Regions from separate parts of the Paenibacillus physcomitrellae genome, predicted to be linked through region 4. Evidence: predicted binding sites of a transcription regulator. Region 4 holds the regulator's gene; each other region holds the start of a gene.
The links. Region 4 encodes Rex, which represses fermentation and respiration genes when NADH is low (regulators of the CRP and FNR family bind a similar motif). Its sites were predicted from a motif close to TTGTGAAATATTTCACAA; they were not measured.
Positions count from the first base shown of each region.

Region 1: the regulator Rex is predicted to act here: its motif matches at 1,286-1,303, upstream of nirB (nitrite reductase large subunit NirB).
Region 2: the regulator Rex is predicted to act here: its motif matches at 1,477-1,494, upstream of CBE73_RS12970 (phosphoketolase family protein).
Region 3: the regulator Rex is predicted to act here: its motif matches at 1,296-1,313, upstream of hcp (hydroxylamine reductase).

Region 1 covers NZ_CP022584.1:953,602-956,814, forward strand. The annotation lists gene nirB (nitrite reductase large subunit NirB) at 1-1,269, opposite strand, end outside; gene CBE73_RS04315 (aldo/keto reductase) at 1,610-2,545, opposite strand; gene CBE73_RS04320 (TetR/AcrR family transcriptional regulator) at 2,734-3,213, opposite strand, start outside.
Region 2 covers NZ_CP022584.1:2,862,958-2,866,170, reverse strand. The annotation lists gene CBE73_RS12980 (ATP-binding protein) at 1-316, shown strand, start outside; gene CBE73_RS12975 (GntR family transcriptional regulator) at 612-1,340, shown strand; gene CBE73_RS12970 (phosphoketolase family protein) at 1,520-3,213, shown strand, end outside.
Region 3 covers NZ_CP022584.1:726,223-729,435, reverse strand. The annotation lists gene CBE73_RS03325 (thiamine pyrophosphate-dependent enzyme) at 1-179, opposite strand, end outside; gene CBE73_RS03320 (2-oxoacid:acceptor oxidoreductase family protein) at 176-1,198, opposite strand; gene hcp (hydroxylamine reductase) at 1,377-3,065, shown strand; gene CBE73_RS03310 (glucose-1-dehydrogenase) at 3,195-3,213, opposite strand, start outside.
Region 4 covers NZ_CP022584.1:1,122,567-1,125,779, reverse strand. The annotation lists gene dinG (ATP-dependent DNA helicase DinG) at 1-1,323, shown strand, start outside; gene CBE73_RS05105 (redox-sensing transcriptional repressor Rex) at 1,325-1,972, shown strand; gene CBE73_RS05100 (amidohydrolase) at 1,962-3,213, shown strand, end outside.

The DNA.
Region 1 (3,213 bases), 170 kb from region 4:
ACAGCCGCATATTGTTTCATCATCGGCCCACTGGGTCACATCGTCCGCAGCGCTTCCCCCGCAGCATCCGCCACCCGCAGGCAGCAGGGAAACCGAGGTCAATGCCGAGATATCCTGTTTCTGCTTCAGCAGCTTGAAATAACGATTCTCTTCAGAGGTATCTCCGTAAAGGACGATGCCGACCACCTGATTGTCTTTAATGAACAGCTTTTTGTAGCTGTTAGTTAGACCGTCATAAGCTTCTATGCTTTTTACACCGCCCACTTCCTTGATCTCTCCTGCCGAAAAAAGATCGCAGCCCGAAACTTTAAGCGACGTATAGGTTGTGCTTCCGCCATAAGGGGCGGTTTCACGCCCGGTTAGAACGTCGGCCAGCACTTTGCCCTGCTCAAACAGCGGAGCCACCAGTCCATATACCTTACCCTGGTGTTCGGCGCATTCGCCAACCGCATAAATGCCCTGAGCGGATGTCTCCATCCAATCGTTAACAACAATCCCGCGGTTTACGGCTAAACCTGCCTGACGGGCCAGAGCCGTTTCCGGGCGTATACCGACGGTCATGATAACCATATCGGCTTCCAATATGGAGCCGTCGCTGAATTCAAGTCCCGTGACGCGGGTGTCGCCAAGGATTCGGCTCGTTTTTTTCTCCATAAGGAACTTCAGGCCCTGCTGCTCCAAATCAGCCTTCAGCAGCTTGCCGGCCATTTCGTTCAATTGGGTTTCCATCAGCCACTTCTCCAGATGAACAACCGTAACGTCCATGCCCTGATCAACAAGCCCCTTGGCTGCCTCCAGCCCCAAGAGCCCTCCGCCAATGACCGCCGCTTTCCGGTAGCTTTTGGCCGTTTCGAGCATGCTCAGCGTATCGTCAATGGTTCTGAAGCCCAAAACGCCTTCCAGGCTTGAACCTTCCACCGGCAAAATAAACGATCGCGAACCCGTCGCCAAAATACATTTGTCGAAGCCGATTTCTTTGCCGCTTTGGGTGCGCACCTTCCTGGCCCCTGTGTTCAGGCTTACTGCCGGATCGTGGTGAACCAGCTCGATCTTCTGTTCGGCATACCAGCTTGCCGGGTTGGTGATAATCTCTTCTATTGTATTTTTGTTCTGCAGCACATTGGAAAGCATGATTCTATTATAATTAGTATAGTTTTCTTCCCCGATAATGGTAATGTCATAACGTTCGGCGTCCCGATCCAGGATTTCCTCAATCGTTCTTACGCCCGCCATCCCGTTCCCTATCAGCAGCAGCTTTTCCCTCGTCATGAGACTCCCTCCAAGTTTGTGATTTCATTCACTTGTTTAATTTAAATGTATCACGCCCTTGTAGGCGAACCTATTAGGGAAATGCCTGATTTTGAGGGGAGTATCTATAGGGATATCTCTTATTCTCGCAGGATAAAAAGGGGTTTCCCTAATTGAAGAAAACTAGAAGTGAACGCCACTTCTTGTGATATATAGAAAAATCCCCTCCCGTTCAACAGGATTTGTAATCTCCATCAGAGCAGGAGACTTTTTCCACTCTCTACTGTAAGGGGATACCACCCAAACATTTCGTTTGGGTGGGCTTATGGTGAGCTAAGGATGGGTTTCTTCAAACGTTCCGTTACCAGCCCAAATCCGCCTGCTTAATCTTCTGTTCCCACAATGCCTGGAGCTGTTTGACCTGCTCAGCCGGCATGGCTTTATCGCTGGCAGACACGTTTTCCATGAGCTGAGCGCTGTTGCGCACGCCGGGAATTACCGTAGTGACTTCCGGATAAGCCAAAATAAATCGCAAGGCAGCAGCGGAAAGGTTTTCCGCCGAGCCTGTAATTTCCTTGACCTGCTCAACCAGCTCTGCCCGTTTGCGGATGATTTCCGGAGACCAGCGGCTTCTGACGCCGGTGAAGGTGCTGCCCGCGTTGTATTTGCCGGAAAGCCAGCCGGAATCCAGCGGTATTTTAATAATAAGTGCAATATTGCGGTCTTGAGCCAGCTTAAACGCCTCGGCGGTCTCCTGATAAAGAATGTTAAACATGACCTCCATGGCGCCAATCTTCGTGTTATTGATCAGCTCAAGCATTTCTCTGCTGGAATCCACGGAAGCTCCGTAGGTCAAAATCTTCCCTTCCTGCTTCAGCTCCTCCAAAATATCGAAGTGGCCGTATTTGCCGTCCAAATAATCAAACGGCGGGTTGTGGAGCAGGATAGAGTCGAGGTAGTCGGTTTGCAGCCGCTTTAAGCTTTGCTCCACCGATTCCCTGATTTTATCTGCCGAGTAATCGGTGATTCCTTCGGGGCCATGCCCGAATTTGGTATTGATGACGGCTTGTCCGCGTCTGCCCAGCAGCGCTTCGCCCAGCAGTTGTTCGCTGCGTCCGCCACCGTAATTAGGCGCCGTATCAAAGAAGTTAACGCCCTTGTCCAAAGCCTCATGAACCAGCGCGATCGCATCCGCATCGTCCATCGCTTCCCAATCTTGGCGGTTGCCCAGCTGCCAGGCCCCGAAACCGATTTCAGAAACCTGTTTGCCTGTACTGCCGAATGTTCTATTTTTCAAAAGGATAACCTCCCGTTTGACCGCAGCCCTAGCACTGCCGGCTCCTAATAAAATTTGTTGAAAAGCCAAAAAGACCCATCCCCCAAACTTTAGCACTATGGCGGATGAGCCGTCAATAAAGGCGGGCAGGCTTAATCTCTTTTGGTCGTAGAGGAACTGGGCGGAAGCAGAATCCGGCCTCTTGCTGGTCAGCTCTTCTTCAACCTTTCATACAAGCCGGTAATATACAACTCCATAGCAGCCAGCGAGCGGGCTTTGAAATCAATCTGGAACGCCTGAAGGTTATGCTCTTCAATCGCTTTCAGCATCACGTCAGGCAAATCGGCCATATTCGCGAATCCGACAAGGATTGCATTTTGCGCGAGCAGCAAATCAAAGCAGTCGGTTTCCGACAGAAATTCGGTCCGTTCCGAGATCTGGCTGACGATCCGGGTTAAAGAGGTATACAGCATGACGCTGTCTTTTTGCGCCGTCTGCTCATCGATATTTTTCTCCAGAACCGTGTTCTTGATCGCACTCAAACGGACCAGCACGGAGTTCGGATCCAGCAGCATATCCATCTCGCCCAGGAAAAAAGCTTTAAAATCCTCGCGATTCATTTTCTCATAAGCAAGCAGCAGCTCCGTAAAACGCCGGAAACGCTCTTCATATTCCCTGAACAACATCTC
Region 2 (3,213 bases), 1.7 Mb from region 4:
TAAACAGGTATTCATTAACATTTTGAAAAATGCTTTTGAAGCGATGCCCCATGGAGGGAAGGTCCTTATTCAGAGTAGAATAGCGCGAAACCACATAATCATTCGTTTCATCGATCAAGGCTCCGGAATTCCGAAGCATATCTTGGCGAATCTGGGGCAGCCTTTTTATACAACTAAAGAAAAAGGAACCGGTCTGGGGTTTATGATCAGTAAAAAGTTGATTGAGAACCACGGAGGCTGTATTTCTTTGTTCAGTGAAGAAAAGAAGGGAACGACGGTGGAAATCTCACTTCCTTTAATGAAGACTTTTACATAAGTGAGTCTAAAATAACTAGGGAAAGCGGTTGAAGGGATCTGTAGAGTGCTGGTGCAGGAGGGAATCCTCCGGGAGGAGCAATGTTTGTGGGGCTTCGCGCATCCGTCGAAAACAAACGGCCACCGGTCCAGGCAATTTCCACGATAGGAGATCTCCATTCTTAAGAAATTCTCAATTGTTAGCCTAACAGTGCATATCCCCCCCCCTTGGCCGATTATGGTATAGTAGGCTGCATTGGACGGGCCAACGCGCATCCGTGAAGCCGAGAGCTGACGAAACGAAGAAGGAGTAGGCCATGACTCAGTTTGTGTACAAGCAAATTATGGATGATCTTAAATCAAAAATATTGGCAGGCCAGTTCCCGGACATGCGTCTGCCGGATGAGCGGAGTCTCAGCGAGCATTACCGGGTGAGTCGGAGCTCCGTGAAACGGGCGCTTGCCCGAATGGAACATGCCGGACTTATTTTTAAGAAACAGGGTTCAGGCACCTTTATTAATCCGTTGTACATCAAGAACGAATCGATCTTCAATTACGAGGGCTCCAATCTGGGCGTCACCGACAATTTCCAGATGCACGGGCAGAAGCCGAAGGTGAAGGTGATCAGCTTTGAAGTGATCCTTCCTACGGAAGAACTGCAGAGGGATTTGTTCCTGGGGCCTCATGATTTCGTGTATAAAATCGTCCGCCTCCGGTTATTTGAGGAAGATCCGTTTATGATTGAGACAGGCTACATTCCGATCAAGATCGTGCAGAATCTGAACCTGGCCATCATTGAGGGATCGATTTTTAATTACTTGGAGGAAGCGCACAATCTGGCGGTCACCAAATCGTTTTTGTCCGTGTTCGCCGAGCCCTCCGAGCCTGCCGACCAGGAGCTGCTTCATTTAAAGCCGCATGAGCCGGTCGGCGTTATGGAGGGAATTTTTTTTCTGGACAACGGGACGCCTTTCGAATTCTCCCATATGCGGTTCCATTATCAGTACATGAAATTCAATAGCTTTGTATCGGTTCAGGAGCGGTAGGGAAGACTGAGGATCAGCGGATGCTGGTCTTCTTTTTGTTTCCTTCGGAGGCTGAGTTCTAAATTTCATACTATGTTCACTTTTTCACAAAATTGGACCGTATCATTTCTCAAAAAGGTTGTTATGATGTAACTACAAGTGAAATTATTCACAATATTAGAGATAAAGGAGTGGGTGAAATGTTAGTTACCGATACCAAAGTTGATTATTCGTCCCAAGAATACCTGGACAAATTGGATGCGTTTTGGCGGGCGGCCAATTATATCTCGGTGGGACAGCTTTATTTGAAAAGCAACCCTTTGCTCCGCGAACCGCTTAAAGCCGAGGATATCAAAGTGAAACCGATTGGACACTGGGGTACGATTCCGGGCCAAAACTTTATTTATGCTCATTTAAATCGGGTGATCAACAAATATGACTTGAATATGTTTTACATTGAAGGACCGGGCCACGGCGGCCAGGTTATGGTGTCCAATTCGTATCTGGACGGCAGCTACACGGAAATTTATCCTCAAATTACGCAGGATATCCCGGGGATGACGAAGCTCTTCAAGCAGTTCTCCTTCCCGGGCGGGATCGCTTCTCATGCAGCGCCGGAAACGCCGGGTTCCATTCATGAAGGCGGAGAGCTTGGATACTCTTTATCCCACGGTACGGGGGCCATTCTGGATAATCCTGACCTGATTGCGGCTGTCGTTGTGGGTGACGGTGAAGCCGAAACCGGTCCGCTTGCCGCTTCCTGGTTCTCGAACCGCTTCATTAACCCGATCACCGACGGTGCCGTGCTGCCGATTTTGCATTTGAACGGCTTTAAGATCAGCAACCCGACCCTGCTGTCGCGGATGAGCAAAGAAGAGCTGACCGCTTATTTCAAAGGTTACGGCTGGGAGCCTTATTTCGTGGAAGGCAGCGATCCGGCGCACATGCATCCTGCTATGGCGGAAACGTTGGATGCGATTGTGGAACGCATTGGTGCTATTCAAAGCTATGCGCGTGAAAATAACGACTCCGCCCGCCCGGCTTGGCCGATGCTGGTATTCCGTTCCCCTAAAGGCTGGACCGGGCCTAAAGAGTGGGATCAGGTGCCGAATGAAAACTCCTTCCGTGCCCACCAGGTACCGATCCCGGTGGATCAGAAGCATATGGAGCATGCAGATGCCCTGCTGCAGTGGCTGAACAGCTATAGACCGGAAGAGCTGTTTGATGAAAAGGGCCGTCTGCACGCCGAAATCGCCGAGCTCGCGCCAAAAGGAGACAGACGGATGGCGATGAATCCGGTGACCAATGCCGGCAAGCAGATCAAAGACCTGAAGCTACCGGACTTCCGCAAATACGCGCTGGACAACAGCGAGCCCGGCAAACAGACCGCCCAGGACATGTCCGTGCTGGGCAAATACCTCAAAGAAGTCATTGAGCTGAACGAAACGAGCAAAAACTTCCGCATCTTCGGACCGGATGAAACGATGTCCAACCGTTTGGCGCCTGTCTTTGAAGCTACAAAACGCCAGTGGCTGGAGAAAATCATGGAGCCGAACGACGAATTTATGGCTTCCTATGGCCGCGTTATCGATTCCCAGTTGTCCGAACATCAGGCGGAAGGCTTGCTGGAAGGATACGTGCTGACCGGACGCCACGGATTTTTTGCCAGCTATGAAGCGTTCCTGCGGGTCGTGGACTCCATGATTACGCAGCATTTCAAATGGCTGCGCAAAGCAACGGAGCAAAGCTGGCGCGCCGATATTCCGTCCCTTAACATTGTGGCGACCTCGACGGTGTTCCAGCAGGACCACAATGGTTATACGCACCAGGATCCAGGCCTGCTCGGGCACCTGGCCGACAAGAAACCGGAATTCATCCGCGAGTATTTGCCGGC
Region 3 (3,213 bases), 400 kb from region 4:
GTACGCATCATGTCGAGATATTGGGCAATTTCCGTGGACGGCGTAATCGGAAAATACCCCATAATGTGATAGTTGATCTGGGCGGCGGCCATGGCCGCCATTTCGTTGCCCGATTCAAAGACGGCCGTTTGGTCGGCCGGAACCTTTTGCTCCGTCATTTCTTTAGTTTGTACGTTCATGACCGGACTCCTTCCGCTGTGAAATAAGGAAATGGTTGCGGCACGCGGTGCTGCTCGGCATAATGCGGCTCTTCCAGCATCTCGGCTAAAGCCGTTGTCGGGCACGCCTGCACACATTTCAGGCAGCCTTTGCAGTACTGGTAATCGATGCCTTTCATGAACATCTGCAGGTTGCCGCGTTTATCCGGCTTCTGTTCCCAGACGATGCAGAAATCCGGGCATACCGTATCGCAGGCGGCGCAGTGAATGCAGTCCTCCTGCTTGTATTCCGGCAAATACCCCTGCCGGGAGCCGCTAAGATCCTTCAGCACGCTGTTTGCCGTAACTTTAAGGATTCCGCCCGGCTCCTGTGTTTCAAAGCCGAGGACCGGCTGCGGTCTGGAGAATGCCGCTGCGTCCGTAAGCTCCGTGTTATTTCCTAACGCGAGGAACTGGACTTCGTTATATCCCCGGTCAAAGGTCCGCAAATTCGGCTCGACGAGATGGGGCAGCTTTTTCTCAAATGTTTTGCGGATGACCTGCCGCATATCGTCCGGATTCAGGAAACTGCAAATCCGGAACAAGGCGCCAAGCATTGCCGTATTGACTTTGGTTTTCTCCTCGACGGCGATTTTCAGCGCATCGATCGCGGCCAGCGTACCCTGCGTCATCTTCAAATCCACAGCCACCTCGGAAAGATTCCGTGCCGTATTCACCAGCACCGTTCCATCAGGCCGTAATCCGCTTACGACCTCAACTGTCTTATATAACGCTTCATGAAATACGCCGACTACATGCGGCTGCTCAATAGGGCTGTGATCGCGGATCTCTACCTGAGGGTCACAGAACCTTACGAAGCTTTTGACCGGCGAACCTTTTTTCTCCGAACCGTAGCTGGAGAAATTGGAACCGTTCAGACCTGAGCCGGTCACTCCGGCTTCGGCCAGCATTTTTCCGGCCAGATTGGCACCTAGTCCTCCGATGGATTCGAGACGGATCTCGTAGAATCCCAGTTCATTTTTTTGAGGCAAAATCGACACGTTCACTCCTCATTTCTTCATTGTTCTTGTAGGGGAATGACTCCAGTTTAAGAGAAGAAACGAACGGGGTTAGTGATCTTTCTCACAGCTGAATAAATTGTGATTGAAATCACAAGTCCGACTTTGACGGCGGGCTATACTGCCTAAATGAACGAGTGAAACCGGGAGGAGAAAAATGATGAATAACAATGCGACAGAACAAACCTTAAACCATCAGCCGTCCATGTTCTGCTTTCAATGCCAGGAAGCATCCAAAGGAACGGGCTGCACCATTGCCGGGGTATGCGGCAAACCACATGACGTAGCGAATCTGCAGGATCTGCTCATTTATCTGCTGAAAGGGATCTCTTTTCTCAGTCTGGATGTCCGGCTGCCGGAAGAACTGGAACAACGCGTATCGCTGTTTATTATGGATTCCTTGTTTGCGACCATTACGAATGCGAACTTTGACCGCGAGGTGTTTGTGGGGAAAATCCGTGAAGCCATCACGCTCCGCGGCGAGGTGCGGGCTTATTTTAACGAACAATATTCGGAAGGAACGACCCATCTCCCCGATGCGGCCGTTTGGGAAGCGGATCACGAAGCCGCTTTTGATGAAAAAGCACGCACCGTCGGTGTCCTCTCCACCCGCGACGAAGACATCCGCTCCCTGCGCGAGCTGATTACTTACGGCTTGAAGGGGATGGCAGCTTATACGTACCATGCGCTTCACCTGGAGAAGGACGACAACGAACTGAACCGGTTTATGCGCCGCGCGCTTGCGGCTACGCTTGACGACAGCCTTGAGGTGCAGGATTTGGTAGCTTTGACGATGGAAACCGGCAAATACGGCGTAAACGCCATGGCCATGCTGGACTCGGCGAACACCACTGCTTACGGAAATCCGGAGATTACGAAGGTGAATATCGGAGTCCGAAATCGTCCCGGCATTCTGATCAGCGGCCACGACCTGAAGGATTTGGAGGAGCTGCTGAAGCAGACGGAAGGAACCGGCGTGGACGTGTATACGCACAGCGAAATGCTGCCTGCCCACTATTATCCGGCCTTTAAGAAATATGAACACTTTGTAGGCAATTACGGGAATGCCTGGTGGAAGCAGAGCAGCGAATTTGAAGCCTTTAACGGACCGATTCTGATGACGACCAACTGCATTGTTCCGCCGAAGGACAGCTATAAGCACCGCATTTATACGACGGGCAACACCGGTTTTCCGGGCGTCCGCCATATTCCGGAAGGAATAAGCGGCGCTGCCAAGGACTTCTCCGCGCTGATTGAGCAAGCAAAAGAATGCCCGGCCCCAACGGAGCTTGAAACCGGCGAGATCATCGGCGGCTTCGCCCATGCTGCCGTGATGAACGTGGCCGATCAAGTCGTGGATGCCGTAAAATCGGGCGCCATCCGCCGATTCTTCGTCATGGCCGGCTGCGACGGGCGGATGAAATCCCGCAATTATTACACCGATTTTGCAGCTCAGCTTCCTAAGGATACGGTCATCCTGACTGCCGGGTGCGCCAAATACAAATACAATAAGCTGGATTTGGGCGAAATCGGCGGTATTCCGCGGGTGCTGGACGCCGGGCAGTGCAATGATTCCTACTCCCTGGCCGTCATTGCTTTGAAGCTGAAGGAAGTGTTCGGCCTTGAGGACATCAACGAGCTGCCGATTTCCTATAACATTGCCTGGTATGAGCAAAAAGCGGTGATCGTGCTGCTGGCCCTGCTGTATCTTGGCGTCAAAAATATTCACCTGGGCCCTACGCTCCCCGCCTTCCTGTCGCCTAACGTAGCCAAGGTGCTTGTAGAGAACTTCGGCATAGGCGGCATTACGAATGTAGAGGACGATATGAAAATGTTCCTCGGCGCCTGAGATGCCTGAGTGCCTGAGTGCCTGATCAAAAAATGCCCCTAGCCGGGGCATTTTTTTCTTTTGAATTTTAAAGGGTATGTTCAGCCCGCTTGTCCGGTCATTGGAATTCACATAGAGTTCTGTGGTCCGTTACCCGCGGCCTCCTTGG
Region 4 (3,213 bases):
TCCGGCTGGATGGAAACGATCGATTCGATTTATCCGGCTTTGCTCGAAATCAAGGAGAGCTGGGATAAGCTGAGTGAGCTGCTGTTCGGCTTGATGACCGAACGCAGCGATGCAGCGCCTGGAGAACCGGGACAATTCGTCAAACGGCTCCTTCCGGCCAAACGGCCGGAACAGTGGGAGACCTTTGGCCTGCTGGAGAACCAGATTCACGTGACTATCAGTGAAGTGCTGAGAAAGGGAGACCGGCTGGTTGCCGAAATCAAGGAAGAGCAGGATGACTACGGCGTTGACGGGTTGTTGACCGATATCAGCGGCTTGTTCAAGGATCTTGGCAGCGAACGTGACTCGCTGCGCTTCTTCATGAAGCTGGACAACGAGGAAACGGTGTACTGGCTTGAAGGAAACGGTCATTACCGCAGCAAATCCTTGCAGCTTTATGCCGTTCCGATTGATGTAAGCGAACAGCTGAAGAATTACTTCTTTGACAAGAAAAAAAGCGTAGTCATGACCTCGGCCACCTTGACGGTCGACAAGAGCTTCCAATATATGATCGATCAGCTCGGCCTCCAGGCAGCAAGTGAAGAGGAGCGTCTGTTGACGGCTATTCTTCCGTCACCGTTCAATTACAGAGAGCAGGCGCTGCTGGTAATTCCGAGGGATTTCCCAAGTGTGAAGGGCAGCGTCGGAGATGCGCATTTCGTCAATACGCTCGTGGATTCCTTAGCAGAATCAGCTGTGGCAACGAACGGAAGGATGCTGGTGCTGTTCACCTCGTACCGGATGCTGAAGCAGGTATACGAGCCGCTTAAAGAGCAATTATCGGCTCATAATATAACGGTCATCGGGCAGGGCATGGACAGCGGCAGCCGGACTAAGCTAACCCGGCGTTTCCAAAGCAAAGACGCTTCAGTCCTGCTGGGTACAAGCAGCTTCTGGGAAGGCGTGGACATTCCGGGAGATGCGCTGACAAGCCTGGCGATTGTCCGGCTTCCGTTTCAGCCGCCTAACCATCCGCTGGTGGAGGCCAAAAGCGAACGGCTGCAGCAGCAGAAGAAAAATCCGTTCACCAAGCTTTCCGTCCCGCAGGCGGTTATCCGTTTCAAGCAGGGCTTTGGCCGGCTGGTGCGTTCTTCTAGAGATAAAGGCATTGTCATCGTATACGATACTCGTATTCTGGATTCTTATTACGGCAAATATTTCTTGTATTCTCTACCTGGACCCAAAATGGAGCATATGCCACTAAGCCAGATGGTTCCGCGGATTACGGAGTGGCTGGAACCTATGGAAAACGACGCCGAAACAGGCGCAGCAAAGGGTGAATAAGATGAAATCGGAAAAAATTTCGGATGCCGTCGTTCGGCGCATGCCGGTTTATCTGCGGTATCTAAACGAACTGCAGAACCGGGATGTCATGACGGTATCCTCTCAGGAACTTGGACAAAATCTCGATTTAAACCCCGCTCAAATCCGCAAGGATCTGGCTTACTTCGGCGATTTTGGCCGTAAAGGCATCGGCTATGATGTGGCTTATTTAATCGAGAAGATCCGCCAGATTCTCAATCTGGATCAGGAAATCAGCGTAGCGCTGGTGGGTGCCGGTAATCTTGGCCAGGCACTCTCCAATTACAACATGTATTTGAAAGACAACATGAAGATTGTCGCTGTATTTGACATCGCTGAAGCCAAAATCGGAAGCCAGATCAATTATCTGACCGTCCAGCCGATCACAGAGCTGCCTGAAACCGTCAGAAATTTAGGCATACGCATCGGGATTATTACGGTTCCTCATTGGGAGGCCCAGCGGGTGGCGGATCAGCTGGTGGAGGCAGGTATTCAGGCCATCCTCAACTTTGCTCCGGTGATTTTGAAGGTTCCGGCGGAAGTACGGGTACATGCTGCAGACTTTACAACTGATTTGTTAAGTTTGGCTTATTATTTGGATCAAGGAAAGGAAAGTTCAAATGAGTCGTAAATGGTTGATTAAAAACGGGACTTTCGCGGTCATGAACCCCGAGAAACCGGTTATTAACGGATATATGCTGGTTGAGAATGACCGAATCTTGTATATAGGCGAAACCCTGCCAGAGGGAGCAGAGGGCGAAGGCGTAGAAAGCTTTGACGGCTCCGGTTTGTTGTTCCTTCCGGGTCTAGTCAATACGCATGGACATGCAGCTATGTCGCTGCTCCGGGGTTATGGCGATGATCTGGCGCTTCAGGTCTGGCTGCAGGAGAAGATGTGGCCAATGGAAGCCAAGTTTACCAGCGAAGATGTATACCATGGAACGGCGCTTTCCGTGCTGGAAATGCTGAAGGGCGGAACCACAACCTTCCTCGATATGTACGACCATATGGATCAGGTCGGTAAAGTCGCTCAAGAGAGCGGTATCCGGGCTGTGCTGACCCGCGGGGTTATCGGTCTTTGTCCGCCGGAAGTACAGACAGCCAAGCTTCAGGATGCGGTCAGCTTCGCCAAACAATGGCATGGAGCAGCAGACGGAAGAATCACAGCGATGATGTCTCCTCACGCTCCTTACACCTGTCCGCCGGATTATATTGAGAAGATCGTTCAGGCTGCACATGATCTGGATCTCCCGCTGCATACCCATATGTCCGAGACGCGGGCCGAGGTGGAGCAAAATGTCCGGGATTACGGCGTTCGTCCGGTAGAGCATTTGCTTAAAGTGGGCTTGTTCTCCCGTCCGTCGCTGGTAGCTCATGCGGTTCATTTGACCGATGAAGAGATTGCCATCCTTGCCGAGCATCATGTGGGTGTTTCTCATAACCCGGGAAGCAACCTGAAGCTCGCCAGCGGCGTTGCACGGGTAGTAGATTTGCTGAAGGCCGGGGTTACGGTTTCACTTGGTACGGACGGCCCGGCAAGTAACAACAATCTGGATATGCTGGAAGAAATTCGTCTGGCCGCTTTGATTCATAAAGGGGTTTCGGGGGATCCAACAGCAGTTCCTGCTTTAGAAGCTTTGAAAATGGGTACAGAATACGGTGCAAAATCCCTGTTCCTTCCGGAGGTAGGACGGCTGGAAGCCGGCATGAAAGCCGACTTCATTGCTTTGAATGTAGAGCAGGCTCATTTCCTTCCGAAAACGGATTATATTTCGCATACCGTATACTCTGCAGGGGCTAAAGATGTGGAGCATGTATGGGTTGACGGGCGGCAAGTGGTGAAACACGGTGAATGCCTCACTTTGGATGAAG